DNA from 4 places in the Pandoraea sp. NPDC090278 genome. Region 1 is predicted to be linked to each of the others. Evidence: predicted binding sites of a transcription regulator. Region 1 holds the regulator's gene; each other region holds the start of a gene.

Region 1 (3,098 bases):
ATGTCGCGGCCCACTTGCAGCGGGGGGAACTGGTGCCGGTGTTACCGGCGTATCCGCTCGCGGAGGAGGTCGCCATCTGGGCTGTCTATCCGAGCCGGGTGTTCGTACCGCCCAAGACGCAGGCGATGATCGAGTTCCTGCAGGCGCGCTTCAGCCCGGTGCCGTACTGGGAGGCGCAGTGGCCGACGGGTGCTGGCGGGCGGGCGACTTAGGCTTGCTCAATGGAGCCGATGCGTCCTCGGCATCTGTGAGCCGGTGTCTTCGTGGCCGATGGCCGGGCTGGCGTGATGCAGTACCAGGCGCCAACCGTCGGCTTCTTTCAGATAGACGTTCGTGGCGAGCACGAACGCGAAGCGCGCTTCCGGCTGGCTCTCGACCTGAATCTGCTCAAGCACGTTGTGAACGGCGCACAACGGATTGTGGGCCACTTGAAGGTGATTCGCCGTCACCTGCAGGCCGCCTTTGGCGAGAACCTCCCGCCAGCTTGTTCTGACCGCCGCAGGGCCCACGTGCCGTGGCCCCGCAGGGTGAATGCACACGACTTCCTCGTCTTCCGACCAGACGTCCATCAGCAAGTCCGTATCGCCAGCGCGCAGCGCTTCGTAGAACGCGTGTTCGGCGTCTTCCGGACTGAGAAATATGGCAGCGGGCATAACGGCGTCCTCCATCGGAGACAAGCGCGTGTCGTATGCGTGGTCGCCCTCGGCCGACGGGCGGGGCGGCGAACGCGCCGATTATGGAGCCTTTGCCGGGGCTTGTCGAACGTCGGTCCTTTTGATCTGGCGCAAGGCACCGGGAGCGCCCGGCCGGTAGCTTATCGGTAACGGATCAGTAGCGCATTAGAGGCAGATCGGCAACGCGGGAGAATCGCGGCGCAGAGGGTACGGTGTTCTGTGGGGAAGTGTGAGCGAGCAGGCGGGGGCGTATGAGCGGGGGCGCTCAGCGCCCCCGGAAGCCGGATCAGCAGTGATGCACGCCAGCGAGTTCGCGCAGGGCGGCGCCGTCGATGATCTTGACGTGGCGTTGACGGATTTCGATCATCCCATTCTGTGCGAAACGCGAGAACAGGCGGCTGACCGTCTCCAGTTTGAGACCCAGGAAGCTGCCGATTTCCTCACGGCTCATGCGCAGCACGAACTCGTTGGCAGCGTAACCCCGTGCGGACAGGCGCTCGGAGAGATTCAGCAGGAAGACAGCCAGACGCTCCTCGGCGCGCATCGTCCCCAGGGCGAGCAGTTGCTGGTGCTCGTTGCGGATTTCCTGGCTCATCAGACGATGCAACTGGCGTTGCAGCGACGGCACTTGGCGCGAAAGCGTCTCCAGCTCGCCGAAACGGGCGATGCACAGTTCGCTGTCTTCGAGCGCCACGGCAGTGGTCGGGTGATGGTTGTCGGCTATGGCGTCGAGGCCGATCAGCTCGCCCTGAAGGTGGAAGCCGACGACCTGTTCACGGCCGTCGGGGGCCGTGACGCAGCTTTTGAGCGACCCGAAACGAATGCCATAGACGGCGGTGAGGTCATCGTTGGCGTGATAGAGCACTTCGCCTTTCTTGAGGCGGCGGCGCTCGCTCACGAGTGCGTCCAGTCGTTCCAGCTCCGGCTCAGGGATGCCGACGGGCAGGCAGAACTGCCCCAGCGAGCACGTGGAACAACGAGGCTGAGCAACCGGGATGGGGTTGCCGGGAATGCGACCGATGTCGGTGGTCATGGAGGCCCCTGAAGTTATTTCGAGAGTTTACCATGAGGCGTCGACCCGTCGTTTCGACAGCCGGGACGCGAAGGTTTGTGACGGCGCTTTACGGACGTGGATGTTTCAGTAATAATTGCGCACATACCGGACGTCCGTCTTGCCGTACTATCGGCCTGGGCGTTTTCCCGGCAGGTCGTTTCGAAGCATTCTGGTCGCGCCGCCGTCACTACGACCGAACACAATAGGGCGCGCGCTTATGCGAAACGGTAGTCTTCCATCGACGACCGTTTTCTGGTTCCAAGCATCCATTTATTCCTGATACCGGGTCGCCAAGCCCCCGGTCTGCTTAGTCGCACATGAATACCCAAGAGGCGAAACTCGTCCTCGAGACCGCGTTGATTTGCGCGCAGGAGCCGCTCAAGGTCGGCGATCTGCGTAAGCTCTTCAATGACGCCGTGTCTGGTGACACGGTGCGCGCGCTGCTCGAGGAAATCCGCGTGCAATGGGACGGCCGAGGTGTGGAATTGGTGGCGCTGGCCACCGGCTGGCGTTTCCAAAGCCGTCCGCGCATGCGTGAATACCTTGACCGCCTCAATCCAGAGAAGCCGCCGAAGTACTCGCGCGCTGTGATGGAGACGCTGGCGATCATTGCTTACCGTCAACCGGTTACGCGTGGCGATATCGAAGAGATTCGCGGCGTGACGGTCAATACGCAGATCATCAAGCAGCTCGAAGATCGTGGCTGGATTGAAGTGATCGGTCATCGCGACGTGCCGGGACGCCCTGGTCTGTATGTGACGACCAAGGACTTCCTGGACGACCTCGGCCTACGCGCGCTCGATGCGTTGCCGCCGTTGGAAGACCCGGCCGCGCAGGCGCAGATCGATCTGCTGGCGCAGCAGAACATCGAATTCGGTGAGCGTGCCGAGGGCGAAGAAGTTGAAGCGGAAGCCACGGACGATGCGCCGGTGGCCGATGCCGAGGCACTGGCCCGTCTGGCGCAAACGCGTGCCGACGATCTGCCGCTTGCGCAGGGGCTGCCGGAGGACCAACGTCCGGCGCCGGTCGGTGACGACGCGCTGTCGGAAGAGGCGCTGCTTGACGCCGTGCTGGCCGAAGGCGAAGTGCAGGCATCGACCGATGTTGTGGCGCTCGACGCCGATGCATCGGCTGAGATTTCGCCCGATGTGGCGGAACTCGGAGACGCTGCGCACGTCAGTGAGCAAGACGATGCCGATGCGCAACACGAGGAATTTTCCGAAGTATCGGAATCTGCGGTTCCTGCCGGCGACGATTCGCCGCAAGATGTGCAGAGCGTCGATATAGAAGAAGGCGCGCAAGAAGGTGCGACGCAGGCGGCAGATCCCGCAGCGTCGTTGACGCAAGAGGTTTCCCCGCACGCTGTCGAC
Region 2 (3,098 bases), on a different contig from region 1:
GCTGACGGCGCTGTCACAGTCCTGAGACAGCGTGTGCCACACCGCAGGACACAGGTGTCACGGAATCGATACACACCGCGCCGTCCAGCTCGCCGCCAGGGCGCGTCGTTGCGCGGATTCGGATGTCTGGCCCACGACTTGCTTAGTAGCGTCTTGCGCAGCCAACGTCCGCGCTACAACGATATCCGGAGACACAACATGAAATACGCCCCGCCCGGCACGCCCGGTGCCCTGTTGTCCCTACAACCGCGTTACGAGAACTTCATCGGCGGCAGGTTCGTGCCACCCGTGGAGGGCCAGTACTTCACCAACACATCGCCGGTCACCGGTGCGGTCATCGGCGAATTCCCCCGCTCGAACGGCGCAGACATCGAACTGGCGCTCGACGCAGCGCATGCGGCAGCGGCCAAGTGGGGGAAGACGTCCGTACAGGCCCGCTCACGCATTCTGTTGCAGATCGCCGACCGGCTGGAATCGCAACTGGAGCGCTTCGCCGTGGCGGAGACGTGGGACAACGGCAAACCTGTGCGCGAGACGCTCGCCGCAGACTTGCCGCTGGCCGTCGATCACTTCCGTTACTTCGCCGGTTGCATCCGCGCGCAGGAAGGCACCGCCGCCGAGATCGACGAGCACACTGCCGCGTATCACTTCCATGAGCCGCTGGGCGTGGTCGGTCAGATCATCCCGTGGAATTTCCCGTTGCTGATGGCGGCATGGAAGCTTGCTCCCGCGCTCGCGGCAGGCAACTGCGTGGTGCTCAAGCCCGCCGAGCAAACGCCGCTGACGATCACGCTGTTTGCCGAACTGGTCGGCGATCTGTTGCCGCCCGGCGTCCTCAACATCGTGCAAGGCTTCGGTAAGGAGGCGGGTGAAGCGCTGGCGACGAGCAAGCGCATCGCAAAGATCGCCTTTACGGGTTCGACGCCCGTCGGCAATCACATCCTGACGCGCGCCGCCGCCAACCTGATTCCGAGCACCGTCGAGCTGGGCGGCAAGTCGCCGAACATCTTCTTCGACGACATCATGCATGGGGAGCCGGAGTTCATCGAGAAGGCCGCAGAAGGCCTCGTGCTGGGCTTCCTGAATCAGGGCGAGGTCTGCACCTGTCCGTCGCGTGCGCTCGTCCAGGAGTCGATTTACGAGCCCTTCATGGAGGTGGTGATGAAACGGGTCGAGCGCATCAAGCGCGGCGATCCGCTCGATACCGAGACGGCCGTGGGCGCACAGGCGTCGCAACAGCAGTTCGACAAGATCCTCACGTATCTCGATCTGGCGCGTAAGGAAGGTGCACAGGTACTGACGGGCGGCGGCATCGAGATGCTCGACGGACCGCTCGCGTCGGGCTTCTACATCCAGCCCACCCTGCTCAAGGGCGAGAACCGCATGCGCGTGTTCCAGGAAGAAATCTTCGGCCCGGTGGTCGGCGTGACGACCTTTAAGAACGAAGCCGAAGCCCTCGCCATCGCCAACGACACGGAGTTCGGTCTGGGCGCTGGCGTATGGACGCGCGACATCAATCGCGCCTATCGCATGGGCCGTGGCATTCAGGCGGGGCGTGTGTGGACGAACTGCTATCACCTCTACCCGGCCCACGCGGCGTTCGGCGGCTACAAGAAGTCCGGCATCGGCCGCGAGACGCACAAGATGATGCTCGACCACTACCAGCAGACGAAAAATTTGCTCGTGAGTTACGACGTCAATCCGCTCGGTTTCTTCTGAGCAATCCCTCTAGTCGTATGTGACCTTGCAGTAGATCAAAGACGCATCGCGCAGCGAGTGCGATGCTGTCTTTGATGCATGCAAAAGATGATTCTGGACACCCCGTCGCGCCATTGGCGCGCGGGGCGTACCCCTCACAGAACAGATAAGGAGCATGACGATGAGCACGACTTTCTTCATTCCCGCCGTCAACATGATGGGCGTGGGCAGTCTCGACGAAGCGATTGCCGCCCTGCGCCAATACCATTTCCGCCGCGCCCTGATCGTGACCGATGCCGGTCTCGCGAAGGCGGGCGTCGCCGAGAAAGTGGCGAAGCTGCTGACGCAGCAGGACATTCAGGCCGTCGTCTTCGATGGTGCCAAGCCGAACCCCACGGTGAGCAACGTCGAAGCGGGTCTGGCAATCCTTAAACAGAACCAGTGCGACTTCGTGATTTCGCTGGGTGGCGGCTCGCCGCATGACTGCGCGAAGGGGATTGCGCTGTGCGCGACGAATGGCGGTCACATCTCGGAGTATGAAGGCGTCGATCAGTCGAAGAAGCCGCAATTGCCGCTCGTCGCGATCAACACGACGGCGGGCACCGCAAGCGAGATGACGCGCTTTTGCATCATCACGGACGAAAAGCGTCATGTGAAGATGGCCATCGTTGACCGCAACGTCACACCGTTGTTGTCCGTCAACGATCCGGCGCTGATGGCGGCGATGCCCAAGGGGCTGACGGCCGCGACCGGCATGGATGCACTGACGCACGCCACCGAAGCTTACGTGTCGACGGCGGCCACACCGATCACCGACGCGTGTGCGTTGAAGGCCGTCACGCTGATCTCGCAGAACCTGCGTCGCGCGGTGTCGCACGGCGACGACATGACCGCGCGCGAGAACATGGCGTATGCACAGTTCCTGGCGGGCATGGCGTTCAACAACGCATCGCTCGGTTACGTGCACGCGATGGCGCACCAGTTGGGCGGGTTCTACGATCTGCCGCACGGCGTGTGCAACGCTGTGCTGCTGCCGCACGTGGAAGAGTTCAATGCGAGCACCAGCGCGGCACGTCTGAAAGACATTGCGCAGGCGATGGGAGAAAAGGTCGAAGGGTTGAGCGACGAGGAAGGTGCGAAGGTCGCCATCGCCGCGATTCGCCGGTTGTCGAAGGACATCGGCATTCCGGCTGGGCTGGCCGAACTCGGGGCGAAGAAGGAAGACGTCCCGACGCTCGCTGTCAACGCAATGCAGGACGCCTGCGGGTTCACCAACCCGCGTCGCGCTGAGCAAGCGGAAATCGAAGCGATTTTCCTGCGGGCGTTCTAATCAGGCGCCAATAAAAAGGCGTCGCCCGAAACAGGGCGACGCCTTCACTGCCTAACGGTTGGTCAGCGGG
Region 3 (3,098 bases), on a different contig from region 1:
CGCGATTGCGCCAGCGCGTCGGCGAGCTTCATCGGCTTGTTGGTTGGCGTGGTGTCGTCGCTGGGTCGCCAGATCTCACCGCCCGCGAGCGGAATCTCCACGACCTGATCGACGATGGTGTCGTCCGGCTTGCGTCCCTTGACGAAGGCCGCACCATACACAAACGGCTTGAACGTCGAACCCGGCTGACGACGCGCCTGCTGCACGTGATCGAACGGATCGGTCGTGAAGTCGCGGCTGCCGACCCACGCGCGGATTTCGCCGGTGCGCGGATCGATGGCGAGGAAACCGGCTTGCACGCGCGTCTTCGTCGTGCGCAGGTTCTGCATGAACGTCTTGTCGGCGAACAGACGCTTCATCGCCGCTTCGGGCGCTTCGCCCCCGGCCACGGCGTTGCGATATTCCGCCGTCTCGCGCACGAACGACTGGACCAGCGCCGTACTGTCACGCCAACCACCGCGTGCCGACCAGTTCGCGTCGGCAATGCCTTGCAATTGATTCGCCTGACGCGTGAGCGCTTGCGTCGCCATAGACTGCAAGCGCGCGTCGATGGTGGTGTGCACCACCAGACCGTCCGAGTAGATGTTGTAGTCGTTGCGATCCGCCCAGCCGATCAGCCACTTGCGCAATTGCAGTGCGAAGTGCGGTGCGGGCCCCGGCTCTTCCGTCTGACGTTCGAAGTCGACGCGCAACGGCCGCTTTTGCAGCGCCGCGAGCTTCGATTCATCGAGATCGCCGAACTTCACCATCTGCGCAAGCACCGTGTTACGGCGTTGCAGTGCGCGCTCGGGATTGATCACCGGGTTGTAATAGCTGTTGCCCTTGAGCATGCCGACGAGCGTGGCGGCTTCGACGACGTCCAACTGATCGGCAGACTTGTCGAAGTACGTACGCGCGGCCATTTCGATGCCGTATGCGTTGTACAGGAAGGGCACCGTGTTCAGGTACGTCTCGAGAATCTCGGGCTTCGTGTACAGCGCCTCGATTTTGAGCGCGGTGATCGCTTCCTTGAGTTTGCGAGTGAGCGTCGGGGCGCGGCCGATGTCGTCCGGGTACAAATTGCGGGCGAGCTGTTGCGTAATCGTCGAGCCGCCCTGACGGTCGCCCGAGAACGTGCGCAGCGCCGCCCCTGCCGTACGCTTCAGATCGATGCCGTGGTGTTCGTAAAAGCGATGGTCTTCCGTCGACACCAACGCCTTGACGACGTTGGGCGAGATGTCCTTCAACGCCACCCACTCGCGGTTCGACGGCCGGAACTCGGCCAACAGCTTCCCATCGGCGGACAAGACCTGCGCAGGCTGGTCGACTTTGGCCCGGCGAATGTCGCGAATGCTCGGCGTGAACGGAATCAGGATCAGCGTATAAGCGACGAGCAGACAAGGCAGCGCCGCGATGCCGATCAGCACACCTCGACGCGTGGGATGGCGCAGGTGATGCCAGGCGCGCGCTGCATACGGGGCCAGCGGTTGCAAAAGGCGAAGACCCCGTCGACCTGCTTGGGCGACGGCGTGCAGCAGCGAAGAAAACAGCGACGAAATCGGGCGCTTCACGATGGGGGAATGCGTGGCAAAGTCCGCATCCTACCAAAACCGGCGCACGCGACAGTTTGTCGCATCACGCGTGCGCGCTGTCTCTCGCTTGACGCGCATCAAGTTCCGCAGCGCATCGTGCTTCTACCATCGGTCGTGCTCACTCACGACTTTGGACAACATCATGAAGCACTCCCTCGGCGCCACGGCTCTCGCCGCCGCACTGACTACCGGTGCCGCCCTCTTCAGCGCATCTGCCTTCGCACAAAGCACGGCACAGGCCGCCGACAACACGGCCCCCACGAAGACCTTCGGTTTCATCAAGGACAGCTCGCAGGGCATCTATGCCGGTGACATCCTCGCGCGCGTACGCGCCATCGGTATCCTGCCGGACTCGCATGCGAGTGGCAGCGTTCTGCCGACGCTCGGCGTCACCGTCAACAACGCCATCGTGCCGGAACTCGACTTCACGTACATGATTCTCGACAACGTGGGCGTCGAACTCATTCTTGGCATGTCGCGCCATCAACTCACGTCGAACCTCGGGCACCTCGGCGGCGTGAACGTGCTGCCGCCGACACTCCTGCTGCAATACCACTTCAATCACGCGGGAAAGGTGCGTCCGTATGTTGGCGCCGGTATCAACTACACGCGCTTCTGGAACAGCAACCTGAATGCAGGCGGCACCCCGATCTCGATCAAGAACCACAGCGTCGGACCGGCGCTGCAAGCCGGTGTCGACATTCAGATGACGAAAAACCTTTTCTTCAACATCGACATCAAGAAGATCTGGATGAAGACCGATACGTCGCTCGCGGGCACCGACCTCGGCACGTTGCACATCGATCCGCTGATCGTCGGCGTAGGCGTCGGCATGAAGTTCTGATATCCGGTGTGGGGCGCCACGTGCCGGGGGGCCGTGGCGCTCCTTTTTTTGGTTCCATCGGACGATGCGGCAAATTGTCGCGTCGTCCCTACATGCGAACGCAAAGCATTTACGCCCCTCGACAAGACCCCCTACAATGCCTCCTTTCCCGAGAGTCGCCTGATCCACGCCTTTGCCTTCGCGGCGATCCGCGCGGTTAGCTGATGACGTGATGAGCTTATGACGTCATCGCAGGACACTCTCGCGGGCTGATCCACTCGACAGCCCGGCGATTCCCGTATTTTTCATCCATCTGTTTGATCCGGCCCAGCATGCGCAAGCTTCGTCAGCATCGCGTCGCAATCGGGATCGCCCTGCTGGCGATCCTGCTGGCTGCGCTCATGCCTGCGATTGCGCAATGGCGCGCCGCGATGCAGACGGATCCGTTCGCGGTCTACTGCACGGTGCAGGGCACACAGGCCTCGCTGGGCACGAACACCACCCCGCGCGCTGACGCCCAACGGGAGCCCGCGCATGACGGCCACAGCGGCCATGGCGACGCGCAGGCACCGCCTGCGCCCAATCCTGCTCAAGCTCAGCCCACGGGTCTGCACAGCGAGCACGGCAACGCCGGCCACTCGCTCGACTCAGCAGATCACTGGGAGAAGTGCGGCTATTGCGCGTTGTGGACACATCAGCCGCTC
Region 4 (3,098 bases), on a different contig from region 1:
GTCGCGGTCGCGGTGTTCGGGGTGCGCACCATCCTCATCGCCCGTCGGGAAAACAAGCCGACGGCCCAGGAAACGCCGTTCGAGCCGATGCCCTCCGGGCAGCGGGTCTGAGCACGGCGCACACGTGGACGCACAGCGGAGGACACCCCATGCTCGATGAAGTCGGTAAGGTCGGACGGTATCTGGGACAGGCCATGCGATTGATGGTCGGCTTGCCCGATTACGACACGTATGTGGCGCACATGCAGGCCACGCATCCGGATCGGCCGGTCATGAGCTACGAGGCGTTCTTCCGCGAACGGCAGGAGGCGCGCTACGGTGGCAAGAGCGGTGGCCGCTGCTGCTGAACGCAACTGAGCATTCGAGTGCGGCATCGATCACCCTTCGATGCCGTCGAGAATGAAAAACGCCCGGTGGAGATCCCACCGGGCGTTTTGCTTTCATGCGACGGTTTGCGTGCCCCGGCGCTTGCGGTCTGTCGACGTCACATGACCTTGGCGCATCGCGCGTTGGCGGTGCTGCGGCGGTAGCTGTCGAAAACTTGCGCCACCACACGCACGAGCAGGCGTCCGGCGGGTAGCACGCGCAGTCCGTGTGCATCGATGGCCACGAGCCCGTCTGCCGCGAGATCGGCCAGCTCGCCGAGTTCGCTCGCGAAGTAAGCGACGAAGTCGATGTCGTGGGCATCTTCGATTGTGCTGAAGTCCAGCGTCATGTGACACATGAGTCGCGAGATGACATCGCGCCGGATGTGGTCGTCCCGATCGAGTTGCACGCCGCGCGCAATCGCAAGACCGCCCGCGTCGATGGCGTCGTAGTACGTTTTGAGCGTCTTGGCATTCTGCGCATAGCTGTCGCCCACACGGCCAATGGCCGACATGCCCACACCGATGAGATCGCAATCGGCCCGCGTGCTGTAACCCTGGAAGTTGCGATGCAGCGTGCCAGCCGCTTGCGCGAGGGCGAGTTCGTCGTCGGGGCGCGCGAAGTGATCCATGCCGATGTAGACGTAACCGGCGGCCGTCAGCCGCGCGATGATCGTTTGCAGCAACGCGAGCTTTTCAGGACCGTCCGGCAGCGCGTCGGGCAGACAGCGCTGCATCTTGAACTGTTGCGGCAGATGCGCGTAGCTGAAGACCGACAAACGCTCCGGAGCCATCTCGATGACAGCGTCGAGCGTGTTCGAGAAGGATGCGGTCGTCTGATGTGGCAGGCCGTAGATCAGATCGAAATTGACGGACTTGAAGCCACAGTTGCGCGCAGCGTCCAGCGTCGCTTCTACGAGCGCGCGAGGCTGCACGCGGTGAATCGCCTCCTGAACGCGCGGATCGAAGTCCTGCACACCGATGGAGAGTCGGTTGAAGCCGAGGGCGCGAAGCGCACGAATGGACGCCGGCCCCGCGCTTCGCGGATCGATCTCGATGGCGTATTCGGCGCTGTCGTCGGGTGTCATGACGAAGTGACGGCTGATGGCGTCGACGAGCGAGGCGATCTGTTCCAGTGAGAGGAACGTCGGGGTGCCGCCGCCCCAGTGCATCTGTGCGAGCGTGCGGCCAGCGCCGAGCAACGTCGCCTGCCGCGCGATTTCCGCGTGAAGACGCTTGACATAGGCGTCTGCATGCGCGCGGTTGTTCGTCACGATCTTGGTGCACGCACAGTAGAAACACACCGTGTCGCAAAACGGCACGTGCAGATACAGCGAGACCGGTTTGCCGGTGCGCTTGGATTGCGCGGCGGCGCGGGCGTAGTCGCCCACACCGAAATCGTCGTGGAATTGCAGCGCGGTCGGATACGAGGTGTAGCGCGGTCCGTTCACGTCGTAACGGCTGAGCAGACGCGCGTCGAACTGAACGGGACTGGCCGATGCCGGAGACGGCGGCGCTGTGCGGGTCCGGCAGCGCGAATGCCCGGGATCTGCTCCCAAACTGCGGGATGTGCAGCCCGGACACGGTTTGCCGACATGCGGATCGTCAGGGGAACTGGCGCAAGGCGTCGACAAAATGGGAAGGGGGTTCATGACGAGGCCCGAAACATAGGAGACACTCGACTCTAGCCCCGCCACGCGCGACGCGCCGTGACCTGCGTCAAACAGCCTTGTCGGCGGCATGCAAGCCGCGTGAGACGCCTGCAATGCGGGACGTCGTTGCGCAAATCGCCGCATTGGAAGTGAATTCTTGCGTCGCGGTGCGCACGCGGCACGCCTGACGTGCACCGAAATCATTGCCGCGGCAGGCAATTTTTTGTCGTCTACGGTAAGCTAGCGCCTTATTGAAGTCCCCGCCGTGTCGACAGCCCTGGCGGCACGCGCGAGGCTCGCCCCGGAACCGCCGGGGCGGCGGTCCGACCGGTGCCCGCGGGTTTTAGCGAATTTCCCCAGGTATCCGCAGTGCTGGCAGCTTGCCGGTCTGCCCATACGCGCATACGCCCTTTGCGCTTCTGCCGGAACGACGCGGCACATCACGATTGGAAACAACATGGACCGTCTGCAATCGATGCGCGTTTTCGTCAAAGTGGCCGATAACGGGAGTTTCGCCCGTACGGCCGCCCAGATGGATCTGTCCGCCGCTGTGGTCACGCGGCACGTCGCAGAACTGGAATCGCATCTCGGCGTTCGCTTGCTCAACCGCACCACCCGTAGCCTGTCGCTGACCGGCGCCGGGCAGGTGTATCTCGAACGCTGTCGGCAGATCATCGACGAAGTCGATGAAGCCGACGCCCTCATCTCCAGTGCGTCACGCGACCCCAAAGGCACCTTGAAGGTCGTCGCGCCCGTGTCGTTCGGGGTGCGCAATCTTGCGCCGCTGGTCAAGAAGTATCAGGAGCTGCACCCGAAGGTCGTGGTCGATCTCACACTGACCGACAGGGCCGTCGATCTGGTCGAAGAAGGCTACGACTGCGGCATTCTGCTCACGCGCATGATCAACAGCGAAAGCCTGATTTCGCGCGTGCTCGCGGAGACGCGTGTGATGCTGTGCGCGTCGCCCGCGTATATCGCCGAACATGGTGAACCGGTCACGCCGCAAGAGCTGGGCGAGCACGGCGTGCTGGGTCTGCCCAGCGAGTTCTGGAGCGACGACCGCGTGTTTGCCGGGCCGGAC

What was found. The regulator FNR, encoded in region 1, switches genes on or off when oxygen is low (the NO sensors DNR and NnrR bind a similar motif). The targets are predictions, from matches to a motif close to TTGATNNNNATCAA.
Region 2: the regulator FNR is predicted to act here: its motif matches at 1,745-1,758, upstream of yiaY (L-threonine dehydrogenase).
Region 3: the regulator FNR is predicted to act here: its motif matches at 1,639-1,652, upstream of ACIQWO_RS16325 (OmpW family protein).
Region 4: the regulator FNR is predicted to act here: its motif matches at 2,075-2,088, upstream of hemN (oxygen-independent coproporphyrinogen III oxidase).

Annotation. Positions count from the first base shown of each region.
Region 1 is NZ_JBIVYJ010000001.1:698,777-701,874, forward strand. Features, by position in the region: gene ACIQWO_RS03055 (LysR family transcriptional regulator) at 1-212, shown strand, start outside; gene ACIQWO_RS03060 (YybH family protein) at 219-653, opposite strand; gene fnr (fumarate/nitrate reduction transcriptional regulator Fnr) at 961-1,707, opposite strand; gene scpB (SMC-Scp complex subunit ScpB) at 2,046-3,098, shown strand, end outside.
Region 2 is NZ_JBIVYJ010000008.1:175,780-178,877, reverse strand. Features, by position in the region: gene ACIQWO_RS25035 (aldehyde dehydrogenase family protein) at 199-1,719, shown strand; gene yiaY (L-threonine dehydrogenase) at 1,880-3,028, shown strand; gene ACIQWO_RS25025 (hypothetical protein) at 3,091-3,098, opposite strand, start outside.
Region 3 is NZ_JBIVYJ010000004.1:268,028-271,125, reverse strand. Features, by position in the region: gene ACIQWO_RS16330 (penicillin-binding protein 1A) at 1-1,538, opposite strand, end outside; gene ACIQWO_RS16325 (OmpW family protein) at 1,714-2,415, shown strand; gene ACIQWO_RS16320 (DUF2946 domain-containing protein) at 2,727-3,098, shown strand, end outside.
Region 4 is NZ_JBIVYJ010000002.1:522,609-525,706, forward strand. Features, by position in the region: gene ACIQWO_RS10645 (carbon starvation CstA family protein) at 1-111, shown strand, start outside; gene ACIQWO_RS10650 (YbdD/YjiX family protein) at 150-347, shown strand; gene hemN (oxygen-independent coproporphyrinogen III oxidase) at 485-1,924, opposite strand; gene ACIQWO_RS10660 (LysR family transcriptional regulator) at 2,475-3,098, shown strand, end outside.